2 regions of the Rhodoglobus sp. G.S.23 genome follow, and region 1 is predicted to be linked to the other one. Evidence: riboswitches for the same ligand, from Rfam matches in the RefSeq annotation. Region 1 holds a riboswitch; the other holds the start of a gene.
The links. Region 1 has a riboswitch for glycine ahead of gcvT (glycine cleavage system aminomethyltransferase GcvT). Riboswitches for the same ligand answer to the same signal wherever they lie in the genome.
Positions count from the first base shown of each region.

Region 1 (5,811 bases):
AACGGCGGCGGACGGCGCTTGAACGCTCACTGAGGGCCTACGCGGTCAGCGCTGGTGCGCGCGAGACGAGTGAGAACAGGTCCTTCGGATCGGCGGGATTGGCGATGAGATCTAGATCTGTCGCGTAATCGGTGCCGCGAACAGCATCGAAAACGTAGCGCAACGCTGAGAAGTCTTCGATCGCGAAACCAACAGAGTCGAAGAGGGTCACTTCGCTTGGCGAGGTGCGACCGGCAGCGCGGCCAGCCAAGACTTCCCACAGTTCGGTGATCGGCGAGTCTGCTTCGAGCTGCTGAATCTCACCCTCGATGCGGGTCTGCTCGGGGAACTCAACAAACACCGTTGCGTCGCGCACGATTGACGCTTCGAGCTCCGTCTTACCTGGGCAGTCGCCGCCGATTGCATTGAGGTGCATGCCCGGCTCGATCATGTCGGAGGTGAGAATTGTGGCATTCGCTTTGTCTGCCGTGCAGGTGGTGACGATGTCGGCGCCAGAAACGGCATCCGCTGCAGAGGTCGCGCGCACAATCTGGAAGCCGAGTGGTTCAAGGTTGCGGATGAACTTGTCGAGGGCAGCGGGATCGGTGTCCCAGATGCGCAACTCGGTGATACCAAAGGCTGCGCGGAATCCGAGTGCTTGGAATTCTGACTGGGTACCGGTGCCGATGAGGGCGAGCACTTGTGCGTCAGGGCGAGCAAGGGCGCGAGCGGCGAGTACCGATGTTGCCGCGGTACGCAACGCTGTGAGCAGCGTCATCTCTGAGAAGAATGTGGGATAACCGTTGTCAACTCGCGCGAGCATGCCGAGAGCGGTGACGGTCTGGAAGCCGTTTCCTGGGTTTGAGGGGTGGCCGTTAACGTACTTAAAGGCGTACGTTTCGCCGTCGCTTGTTGGCATGAGCTCGATAACGCCCTCTGCCGAATGAGCGGCAACGCGAGCGGACTTGTCGAACTGAGGCCACTTGGCATAATCCTGCTCAAGGTAGCTGACGATGCCCATAATGATTGGCTCGATTCCGGTGTCGGCAATCCAGCGCCCCATGTTGTTGACGTCTACATAGTGGACCATGTCACTCCCTTCGTTTCGGTGTTGCTGGTTCCCACGTTACGAATATGCACTATGCACACACAACAACCATTAGACGCGATTAGTTCACAACAACTGAGCAAAATTGAGAGCGCTATTGTACAATTTGCTCATGCCTCAATTGGATGATCTCGACCGACGTCTTCTCGCCGCCCTCAGGGCCGACGCGAGAGAGTCAATAGCGAGCCTGTCACGCCGACTTGGCGTCACGAGGGCAACCGTCACTAGTCGTATTGACCGCCTCGTTAGTGGTGGAACGGTACTCGGGTTCTCGGTTCGCATTCGCGAAGACCGGGACCCGTCGACTATTCGAGCAATATCGTTCATCGAGGTCGAGGGGCGGTCGACGGATGCCGTGATTCGCAAGCTGCGCGGAGTTCCCGAGATTCACGAACTCCACACCACAAATGGCGCCTGGGATCTCGTCGCTGACATCCGCACCGACAGCCTGAGTAACTTCGACAGAGTGCTGGCGAGCATGCGCAACGTTGACGGCGTCGTCAACAGTGAGACGAGTTTGCTGCTCAGCTCAGCGCTCCTCTAACCCTTTTGGCAGTGACAGAGGCGCGAGCATCCGCCCAGCATTGCTATGCTGAGCTAACAACTGAACATCGGGCCGCAACACGATGCGGGAGAGCCGGGCACACGGCGTTGGTCATCTTTCTGACTAGACGCCAGCACGGCACCGAAGGAGCAAGCCTCCCCGCCAATCTCTCAGGTTCATGTACCGCATCGCACTGGCCACTCTGGAAAGAGAACCTCGCATCACCATGAGGTTCCGCCGACGGTGAAAGCGCACTAGTTTGAAGGTGCGTGAAGCTCTCAGGCTCATCACAGAGGGGGAGTTCTATTCACTAGCCACGCGCCGGGAGAACTCCGTGACCGATGTATCAAATTCTGCAGCATCACCAGCTGAATCTTCACCTGCTGTCGTGAGGTATTCGCCGCTGAACAGCATTCATGAGCGGTTGGGTGCCACCTTCACCGACTTCGCCGGGTGGATGATGCCGGTGCGATACAGTTCAGACCTTGCCGAACACCATGCGGTGCGCACGGCAGCCGGCATTTTTGACATCTCTCACATGGCCGAAATTCATGTGCGTGGTGCCGATGCTGGTGCGTTTCTCGACTTCGCGCTCGCTGGCAAGCTTTCCGGCATCGCCTTGGCTCAGGCAAAATACAGTCTGCTGCTCAACGAGGCCGGCGGAATCATTGATGACCTCGTCACTTATCGTCTCGGTGATGATCACTTCTTGGTTGTCGCAAACGCGGGGAACCGTTTTGCCGCAGCGGTGGCACTTTCCGAGCGCGCTGCGGGCTTTGATGTTGCTGTCACCGATGAGAGTGACGATTACGCGCTCATCGCTGTGCAGGGCCCGGTTTCGCGGGCGATTCTCGAAGCGACTGCCGGTCTCACCGACTTCGCTACGCCGCTTGACGAACTCAAGTACTACCGCGAGACGGCCGCAACGTTCGCCGGCACCGACCTCATCATTGGTCGCACCGGTTACACCGGCGAAGACGGTTTCGAACTCTACATTCAGGTGGATGCCGCAGCCGACCTCTGGGCAGCGCTCACGGTCGCTGGCGAACCTCTCGGTCTCGTGCCCGCCGGCCTTGCGTGCCGAGACACTCTGCGCCTCGAAGCGGGCATGCCGCTGTACGGTCACGAGTTGAACCTCAGCACCTTCCCCGTTCAGGCTGGTCTTGGCCGTGTTGTTGCGCTCAGCAAGGATGGCGATTTTGTTGGCCGCACTGCAATCGAAGCAGGACCGGATGCCGGTGCTCGCGTTCTCGTCGGACTCACCGCCGAGGGCCGTCGTGCCGGTCGCGCAGACTATCTCATCTTCCACGGCGACACCGAGGTCGGAATCATTACCTCCGGTGCACTTTCGCCGACTCTGGGTCACCCGATCGCTATGGCCTACGTCGATCCCGACGTGAGCGAGATCGGCACCGAGCTTCACATTGATGTGCGGGGCAGTCGCATTGCTGCATCCGTTGTTTCCCTACCCTTCTATAAGAGAGAGGCCTGATCATGGCTGAGAAGAGCGAATTGCAGTACACCGCCGAGCACGAATGGGTGCTCGTTGATGGAAACGTTGCGACCATCGGCATCACCGATTTTGCCGCGGGCAAGCTCGGTGACATCGTCTTCGTCGACCTCCCCAAGGTGGGCGCCACCGTCGCTGAAGGCAAAATTGTCGGCGAAATTGAGTCAACGAAGTCGGTAGGTGAACTCTTCGCTCCCGTTACGGGAACCGTCGTTGAAGCCAACGACGCCGTCTCCGACAGCCCAGAACTCGTTAACAGCGACCCTTTCGGCGAAGGCTGGCTGGTCAAGATCGAATTCACCGAACTTCCGTCGATGCTCAGCCTCGACGAATACACCGCACTGACAGGCGAATAATGCCCAACCCTTACATCAGCGGCACTTTCGCCGACCGTCATATCGGCACGGATGCTGCCGCTCAGGCGAGCATGCTTGCCGCCGTCGGCTACGACAGCCTCGAAGCCCTTGTCGATGCCGCAGTTCCGCCAGCGATCCACCAGACCCCGGTCGTCAATTCCACGATCCCTACTCCGGCTTCGGAGCGGGAAGCGCTCGCCGAACTGCGTGCCCTCGGCAACGCGAACAAGGTGCGTCGCAGCATGATTGGTCTCGGTTACTACGACACCATTACGCCGGCCGTCATCAAGCGCAATGTGCTCGAAAATCCCAGCTGGTACACGGCGTACACGCCGTACCAGCCCGAGATTTCGCAGGGGCGCCTTGAAGCGTTGATTAACTTCCAGACCATGGTTGCTGATCTTGCTGGCATGACGACGACGAACGCCTCGATGCTCGATGAGGGCACTTCGGCTGTCGAGGGCATGCTGCTCGCTCGCCGTGCTACTCGCGTGGAATCGAACGTGTTTATCGTCGACGCTGACACTCTTCCTCAGACCAAGGCTCTGTTGGAGAATCGGGCGGAGGCTGTCGGTATCGAGCTTATTGAGCTTGACCTGGCAACGCTGGGAGCGAACCCTGAGCTACCGGAATGCTTCGGTGCGCTCATCCAGTACCCGGGCGCTAGCGGTCGTGTGTGGGATTCCAGCGAAGTTATTGCGGCGGTCAAGGCTCACGGCGGACTCGCTGTTGTTGCCGCAGACCTGCTCGCCCTCACGATTCTCACGTCGCCAGGTGAACTTGGTGCCGATGTTGCTGTCGGAACGACACAACGTTTCGGTGTTCCGATGGGCTTCGGTGGACCGCACGCCGGTTACATGTCGGTGCGCAAGGGGCTCGAACGTCAGCTTCCTGGGCGACTTGTTGGTGTGTCTCAGGATGCGGCTGGCGACCCCGCCTACCGTCTGTCGTTGCAAGCTCGGGAGCAGCACATCCGCCGCGAGAAGGCGACCTCCAACATTTGTACAGCTCAGGTGTTGCTCGCCGTTATGGCCTCGATGTACGCCGTTTATCACGGCCCCCAGGGCCTCAAGCGGATTGCCCAGCGCATCCACCACGACACGGCGAAGTTCGCAGCACGCTTGACCGCTGCGGGCTACACGGTCGAAAATGAGACGTTCTTCGACACCCTTTCGGTAACCAAGAAGGGGCAAGCACACGCAATTGCCGCCAAGGCGCTCGAGCTCGACATCCTTCTCTATGTTGTGGATGCCGACACCGTGCGTTTGAGCTTCGATGAAGTCTCGACACAGCCGTACGAGGGTATCTTCGCGTCGCAGAAGAACGACCTCGCGAAGGCGTTCGGGCTTGATGATGGCTTCTCCTACAGCCCAGAGGATGTCAGCATCCCCGACGCTCTTAACCGCACGAGCGAGTACCTCACCCACCCGGTATTCAACACGCACCGCTCGGAGACGAGCATGATGCGCTACCTCAAGTACCTCGCCGACAAGGACTATGCGCTCGACCGCGGCATGATCCCGTTGGGCTCGTGCACGATGAAGCTCAACGCGGCAAGCGAGATGGAAGCGGTGAGCTGGTCAGAGTTTGCGGGCATCCACCCCTTCGCACCCGCGGAAGATGTCTCCGGCTATCTCGTCATGATTTCGCACCTGGAATCGTGGCTTGCCGAAGTGACCGGCTACGACACCGCGTCGCTGCAGCCGAACGCTGGCAGCCAAGGCGAGCTTGCTGGCCTCCTCGCGATTCGGGGCTACCACCGAGCCAACGGCGACCTAGACCGCACAATCTGCCTCATCCCCTCGAGTGCACACGGCACGAACGCTGCCAGCGCAGTGCTCGCCGGAATGCGCGTCGTTGTGGTGGCCTGTGACGACCTCGGCAACGTTGACCTTGGAGACTTGCGTGCCAAGATCGCCGAGCACGCGAGTGAAATCGCTGCCCTCATGATCACCTACCCCTCGACTCACGGTGTGTACGAGCACGAAGTGCGTGAGATCACGCAGGCGGTGCACGACGCTGGTGGACAGGTTTACGTTGATGGTGCCAACCTCAACGCCCTGCTCGGTTATGCGCGGTTCGGTGACTTTGGCGGCGACGTCAGCCACCTCAACCTGCACAAGACCTTCTGCATCCCTCACGGTGGTGGCGGGCCAGGTGTTGGACCGGTTGTCGCGAAAGCGCACTTGGCCAAATTCTTGCCAGGACATCCGATGGCTCAGAGCCATCACCACCCTGCGTTTGACATGCAGACCGGCGAAGCTGGCCCGTATGTTCACGCTGGGGGAGCAATCAGCGCTGCACCCTATGGCAG
Region 1 covers NZ_CM155237.1:837,959-843,769, forward strand. The annotation lists gene ctlX (citrulline utilization hydrolase CtlX) at 1-30, opposite strand, end outside; gene AC1ENN_RS04050 (ornithine cyclodeaminase) at 38-1,069, opposite strand; gene AC1ENN_RS04055 (Lrp/AsnC family transcriptional regulator) at 1,200-1,631, shown strand; glycine riboswitch at 1,707-1,827, shown strand; glycine riboswitch at 1,829-1,931, shown strand; gene gcvT (glycine cleavage system aminomethyltransferase GcvT) at 1,966-3,123, shown strand; gene gcvH (glycine cleavage system protein GcvH) at 3,126-3,497, shown strand; gene gcvP (aminomethyl-transferring glycine dehydrogenase) at 3,497-5,811, shown strand, end outside.

Region 2 (5,811 bases), 180 kb from region 1:
ACTCCTGGTATTACCCCACTGAGAGAAGCTGGGCTGACGGAGATCGCGAGATTCTTTGCATCGCCTATGACTATGAGGGAAACCAGATCACAGGGTCTCTCGCTGGAGTCGCAAAATAAGACTGCGTGCGAGCGGCTGTCGAAGATCTGTATCTTCGATAGGCGCTCTATTCGTCAAGGGAACAATTGGTGACCGCGATGGTGTTGCAACCAGTAGCCGGATGAGAAACGCTGGTAGTTCCTCGAACACAGGGCGGTAGCAACAATGAAGATCGAATTTCCGGGATCCGACGACACTATGCTCGCTGCCCGACTGGAACTTCCTGAGGGCACACCAGCAGCATTCGCGCTGTTTGCCCACTGCTTCACGTGTTCAAAAGACTCGTTCGCCGCCTCCCGTATTTCGCGAGCGCTCGTTGACTACGGGGTCGCAGTTCTGCGCTTTGACTTCACAGGGCTTGGCGGATCTGACGGTGACTTTGCCAACACAAACTTCACGTCGAACATTGAAGATGTCGTTGCCGCGACTGAGTTTTTGCGAGACAACTACCGCGCGCCATCGTTGTTGATCGGGCACTCGCTCGGCGGCGCTGCCGTTCTCGCTGCCGCCCATCGCATTCCTTCAACTCGCGCGGTGGTGACGATCGGCGCCCCAAGCGACCCTTCGCACATCACAAACCTGTTCGGTGCTGCGAACGCTGAAATCGAGAGTCGCGGCGAAGCCCAGGTTCAGCTTGGCGGGCGTGAGTTTCGCATTCGCAAGCAATTGCTCGACGACATTGCCGCTCAGCCGCAGTCCGCGAGGTTGCGAGATTTGGATGCAGCACTCCTCGTCGTTCACTCCCCCATCGATCAGACGGTGGGCATCGACAACGCACGCGAGATTTTCGAAACTGCTCGGCACCCCAAATCCTTTGTTGCACTCGACGGAGCGGATCACCTGCTCAGCAACCGCGACGATGCGACCTTCGCTGCAAGCATCATCGCGGCCTGGGCTGCTCGCTATGCCTTCGACGGTGCTGAGACCCCGACTTCAGCCGAAGGCCCGATGACCGTCATCGAGCCGAGCGCCGCTGTCACTACCGACGGTCGTTCAGTTATTGTCCGCGAAAGCGGTCCAGCTCGATATGAACAGCGAGTACTCGCATCGGGGCATGAGTTCATCTCTGACGAGCCTGCACCGCTCAGCGAAAACCACGGACCGAGTCCCTACGATTTGATTCTTGCCGGTCTCGGAAGCTGCACGTCGATCACCATCCGCATGTACGCCGATCGCAAGAAGATGCCCTTGACGGGGGTGAGCGTGCGCTTGACTCGCGAGCGACTGGATGCCGCGACCTGCGAGCATTGCACGGCCACCGAGGGAACCGTCGAGCACATTACGCGCGAGCTCACTCTTGACGGCGATCTCAGCGACGAGCAACGTCAGGCGCTTCTCGTGATTGCCGATAAGTGTCCGGTGCATCGCACCTTGGAGGGCGAGATTTCAATCACAACCAGCGTTACCGCGGCGACAGGGTAGCGACCACCTATCGACATCGCCTAGAACTCTCAGCAGTCTCGCTATAGAGTTATTAGGCAACCCTTATTTTAAGATGAAATGAGCCGGCCCTCGCGCCAACCGCCTATGACCATTGAACGCGATTCCGCCAAGCACCCCCTAATCATCCGCCGGGTCACTGTTAGCGCGGTGAGCCACCCCACGCCGACCATCGCTCGCATCACCCTGAGCGGTGACGAACTCGACGGGTTCGTGGCCAGCGGACCTGCCGACCACGTCAAAATCTTCTTTCCTGACCCCTCGACTGGAGAGCTTTCCGCTCCCGTCATGACCGAGTCTGGCATCAGCAAGCCCCAGGGCGGTGTCGTGATTTCCCGCGATTACACGCCTCTCGGTTTCCGCAGCTCAGAGGGTCAGCACGAGCTTGATATTGATTTTGTTGTTCACGGCGATGAAGGTCCCGCTTCCGCTTGGGCCGGCCACGCCCGCATCGGGGATCCTCTCGTGATCGCTGGACCCCGTGGGTCAAAGTTGCTCCCCCGTGGCGCAACGCACGTAATCCTTATCGCTGACGAAACCGCTCTGCCAACCAGCTCGCGGTGGATCGATATGCTTCCCACTTCGGTGCACGTCACTGCGTTGTTTGATGTTGCCGATGAGACCGTCGAGAGCTATTTCAGCCCCGAACAGAAAGCACGCATGTCTGCTGAGTGGTTCTACCGCCGCGACGGGCTCGGCCAACTCGACGCTGCGCTCCGGGCACTCGGAGAGATTGGCGAATCGACCTACATTTTCCTCGCTGGCGAAGCCACAACGCTTGTCCCTTTGCGCCGCTACCTACGCCGAGAACTGGGTCTGCCCAAACAGCAGGTTTCAGCAGATGGCTACTGGCGTCGAGGAGTCACGAATGCTGACCACCATGAACCGCTCGATCCCACCGATCCGGAAGACTAAAAGAGGCACGCACTCGCGCTGCGCATCCTGACTGCTTGCTCAATTGCGCCTCAGCATCCGCCAGATAGCCGGTCGTCGTTCTCGACCGAAGTGTATGCTGATGGCACAAGTGAACAGCCGTCATACCGCTGCGGGAGAGCCCTTCCGATCGTTGGTTGGCGCCGTAGGAGCAAACCCTCTCCGGGAATCTCTCAGGCACCAGTACCGCAGTGGCTAGGCAACTCTGAAAAGTAGTCGGCCCTGTCCGACTCGCCGACGGGGCAACGTAACGCCACAAGCGTGCGGAAACTCTCAGGCCCGATACAGAGCGGAGAGGACTCAACGACGCCCGCACGAAGATGTGTGGTGAAGAAATGGAGTCACCGTGCCAATTCGCAATCTGACGCCCCGAACCGAAGTACCGACACCCTCGCTCGAAGAGGTGCCCCTCAGCAGCTTCGACCTGTTCACGGTCGGCATTGGCCCATCTAGCTCCCACACCGTCGGCCCCATGCGTGCTGCCGCATCATTCGCTGCCGACCTTGCCGAACACGGGATGCTCGACGCTGTCACGTCGCTCCAGGTCCGGCTCTATGGTTCTCTCGCCGCTACCGGTGCTGGTCACGGCACGATGAGCGCTGTGCTCATCGGGTTGGAGGGCAAACTACCCGACCAGGTTCTTCCAGCAGAGATGGAAAAGATTCTCGAACGAATTGAGAGCACGGGCGTCCTGCAGCTTGCGGAGGCACACGAAGTTCCGTTCACGGAGGGCGCGATCGCACTCCACCCGCTCACAGTTCTCGACGGACATCCGAACGGTATGCGATTTGCCGCATACGACAAAGATGACATTGCAGTCCTTGAAGCGACCTACTTCTCCATTGGTGGCGGCTTCATCTACCGGGAGGGTGACAACCGCGACGGCAGCTCTTCCACCGGCCCCGCAGCGGTTGCTGATCCCCTACCCTTCCGTACTGCGGCCCAGCTCTTGGCTCACTGCCGGGCTGAGGGGCTGAGCTTCAGCGGCGTGATGCTTCGAAATGAACTCGCGCGCCGCAGTTACGACGAAGTCGCTGCAGGACTCCTTCACATTCGTGACGTCATGGATGAGTGTAAGAACAACAGCCTTGAGCGCACCGGCAATCTTCCCGGCACTCTGAATGTGCGTCGACGGGCACCCGACTGGCACGCTCGTCTCCGCCGCGAAGACCCCGACCGTGACCCCGCCTTCTGGCAAGAGTGGGTCAACTTGGTCGCTCTCGCCGTCAACGAAGAAAACGCTTCTGGTGGTCGCGTCGTCACGGCACCAACAAACGGCGCAGCAGGCATCATCCCCGCGGTGCTGTTTTATGCCACTCACTATGCTCCCGGCATGAGAGACGCTGACCAGGCAGTAAAGGATGATGCGACAGTGCGCTTCCTGCTCGCCAGCGCCGCCGTTGGGGTGCTCTACAAGCGCATGGCATCGATCTCGGGTGCTGAAGTTGGATGTCAGGGTGAAGTTGGTTCCGCATCATCAATGGCCGCGGCGGGACTAGCCGAGATCTTGGGCGGAACACCAGAACAGGTAGAAAACGCCGCCGAAATCGCGATGGAACACAATCTTGGTCTGACCTGTGACCCCATCGGTGGTCTTGTACAGATCCCCTGCATCGAGCGAAATGCTATTGCGGCGGCCAAGGCAATCAACGCCGCGAAAATGGCACTGTGGGGCGACGGCACGCACCGGGTTTCACTCGATGAGGTCATTATTACGATGGCTGAAACGGGCAAGGACATGAGTTCTCGCTACAAAGAGACTTCCATGGGCGGTCTCGCTGTCAATGTTGTGGAGTGCTAACGCGCGGCACGCACATAGCGCAGTAGTAGTGCGCCGTCATCGCCACCGAGTGCTTGCGCCAGTGCCATCTCTTGCGGAGCTGCATCGGCAGCGTCCACAATGCGACGGGCAGAACCGCCTTCGATGCGCGGGCTAATAGTCAGACAGAGTTCGTCGACCACGCCTTGAGCGACCATCGTCGCAAATAGTGTTGGTCCGCCCTCACTATGCAATTGGGGGTAGCCGCGATCGGCAAGGAGATGCTTCAACTCGACAGTATCGACCTCGGTGTCGCCGGCAACGACTACATCGGCGACTTCCTCAAGTGCTGCACGCGCCTGCGGTGACGCGCTCTCCGTTGTGATCACGAATGGACGCACAGCGTAGCCAGCAAGATCCTTGGGCTCAAGCCTCAAGGATGCACTAACGATGGCAAACCGTGGCTGGGCTGCGAGGCCGTTGGCCACTCTCCATTCCGCTGCATCATGGTCTAAGGCCAAATTTCGGTAGCCTTCCTGACGAACGGTTCCCGCACCAACGACAATGACATCGGCAAGCCGTCTCAAGAGTGCGAAAACTCGCGCGTCCGTCGCAGTCCCGAGTGGGCCTGACGTACCCTCGTGGGTTGCTGCACCATCAATGCTTGAGACAAAGTTGGCCCGTAACCACGGCACCGAACGATCCGCGACCGCATAGCTTGCCAGTAGCTGTTGGTCGCTCAGTTCGCTGCCAGCAGTCAATGCACGAATTTCGGATGCGGCCTCCATCAGGTTCTACCTCTCATTTGCGTCGGACATGTTGTGTTTCAGCTGCGCAGGCTCGCGCAATCCTAAAATGGCTTCAGCGATGCGTATGGCTGCGACGCTCTCTGCCACTTCGTGCACCCGAACCACTCGCGCACCGTTCAATACGCAAGCCACGGCTGCGGCTAGTGAACCTTCGAGGCGCTGAGATTTCGGTTTGTCGAGCACTTCGCCGATGAAGTCTTTATTAGAAAGCGCCACGAGTGTTGGCAGGCCGAGTGCGGTGATGACATCGAGGTGTCGTGTGAGTTCAAGACTATGCAGGGTGTTCTTATTCAGGTCATGTCCTGGGTCGACAAATAGTCGTTCTTCGGAGATGCCCGCGGCGGTGGCGCGCTGCACCCGTTCGGCCAAGAAGTCACGGACTTCAGCGGCGACGTCCTCGTATTGAGGTCGCGCGAATTGGGTCCGCGGCCGCGCGCGCGAGTGCACAAGCACGAGGGATGCATCGCTCTCAGCCACTATGGCGGCGAGGTCGGGGTCGCTCAGGCCAGTGGTGTCATTAATCACGTTGGCACCGGCCGCAATGCTGCGACGCGCAACCTCTGCGTGAAAAGTATCGACGGAGATTACGACATCAGATTGCGCCCGCAGCTCTTCCACTACAGGAACAACACGCGCTGCTTCGTCCTCAACGCTCAGAGGGTCACCTGGCGCAAAGGGAACTCCCCCGATGTCGACCCAGTCAGCTCCCTGCTTCACTGCGAGAATGGCCGCAGCGACCGCATCCTCAAGGGCAAAGTTGGCCCCCGAATC
Region 2 covers NZ_CM155237.1:1,014,289-1,020,099, reverse strand. The annotation lists gene AC1ENN_RS04880 (septum formation family protein) at 1-119, shown strand, start outside; gene AC1ENN_RS04875 (bifunctional alpha/beta hydrolase/OsmC family protein) at 265-1,521, shown strand; gene AC1ENN_RS04870 (siderophore-interacting protein) at 1,627-2,454, shown strand; glycine riboswitch at 2,576-2,671, shown strand; gene AC1ENN_RS04865 (L-serine ammonia-lyase) at 2,819-4,273, shown strand; gene AC1ENN_RS04860 (pyrimidine reductase family protein) at 4,270-5,019, opposite strand; gene folP (dihydropteroate synthase) at 5,026-5,811, opposite strand, start outside.
Region 2: another riboswitch for glycine. It lies ahead of AC1ENN_RS04865 (L-serine ammonia-lyase); the one in region 1 lies ahead of gcvT (glycine cleavage system aminomethyltransferase GcvT).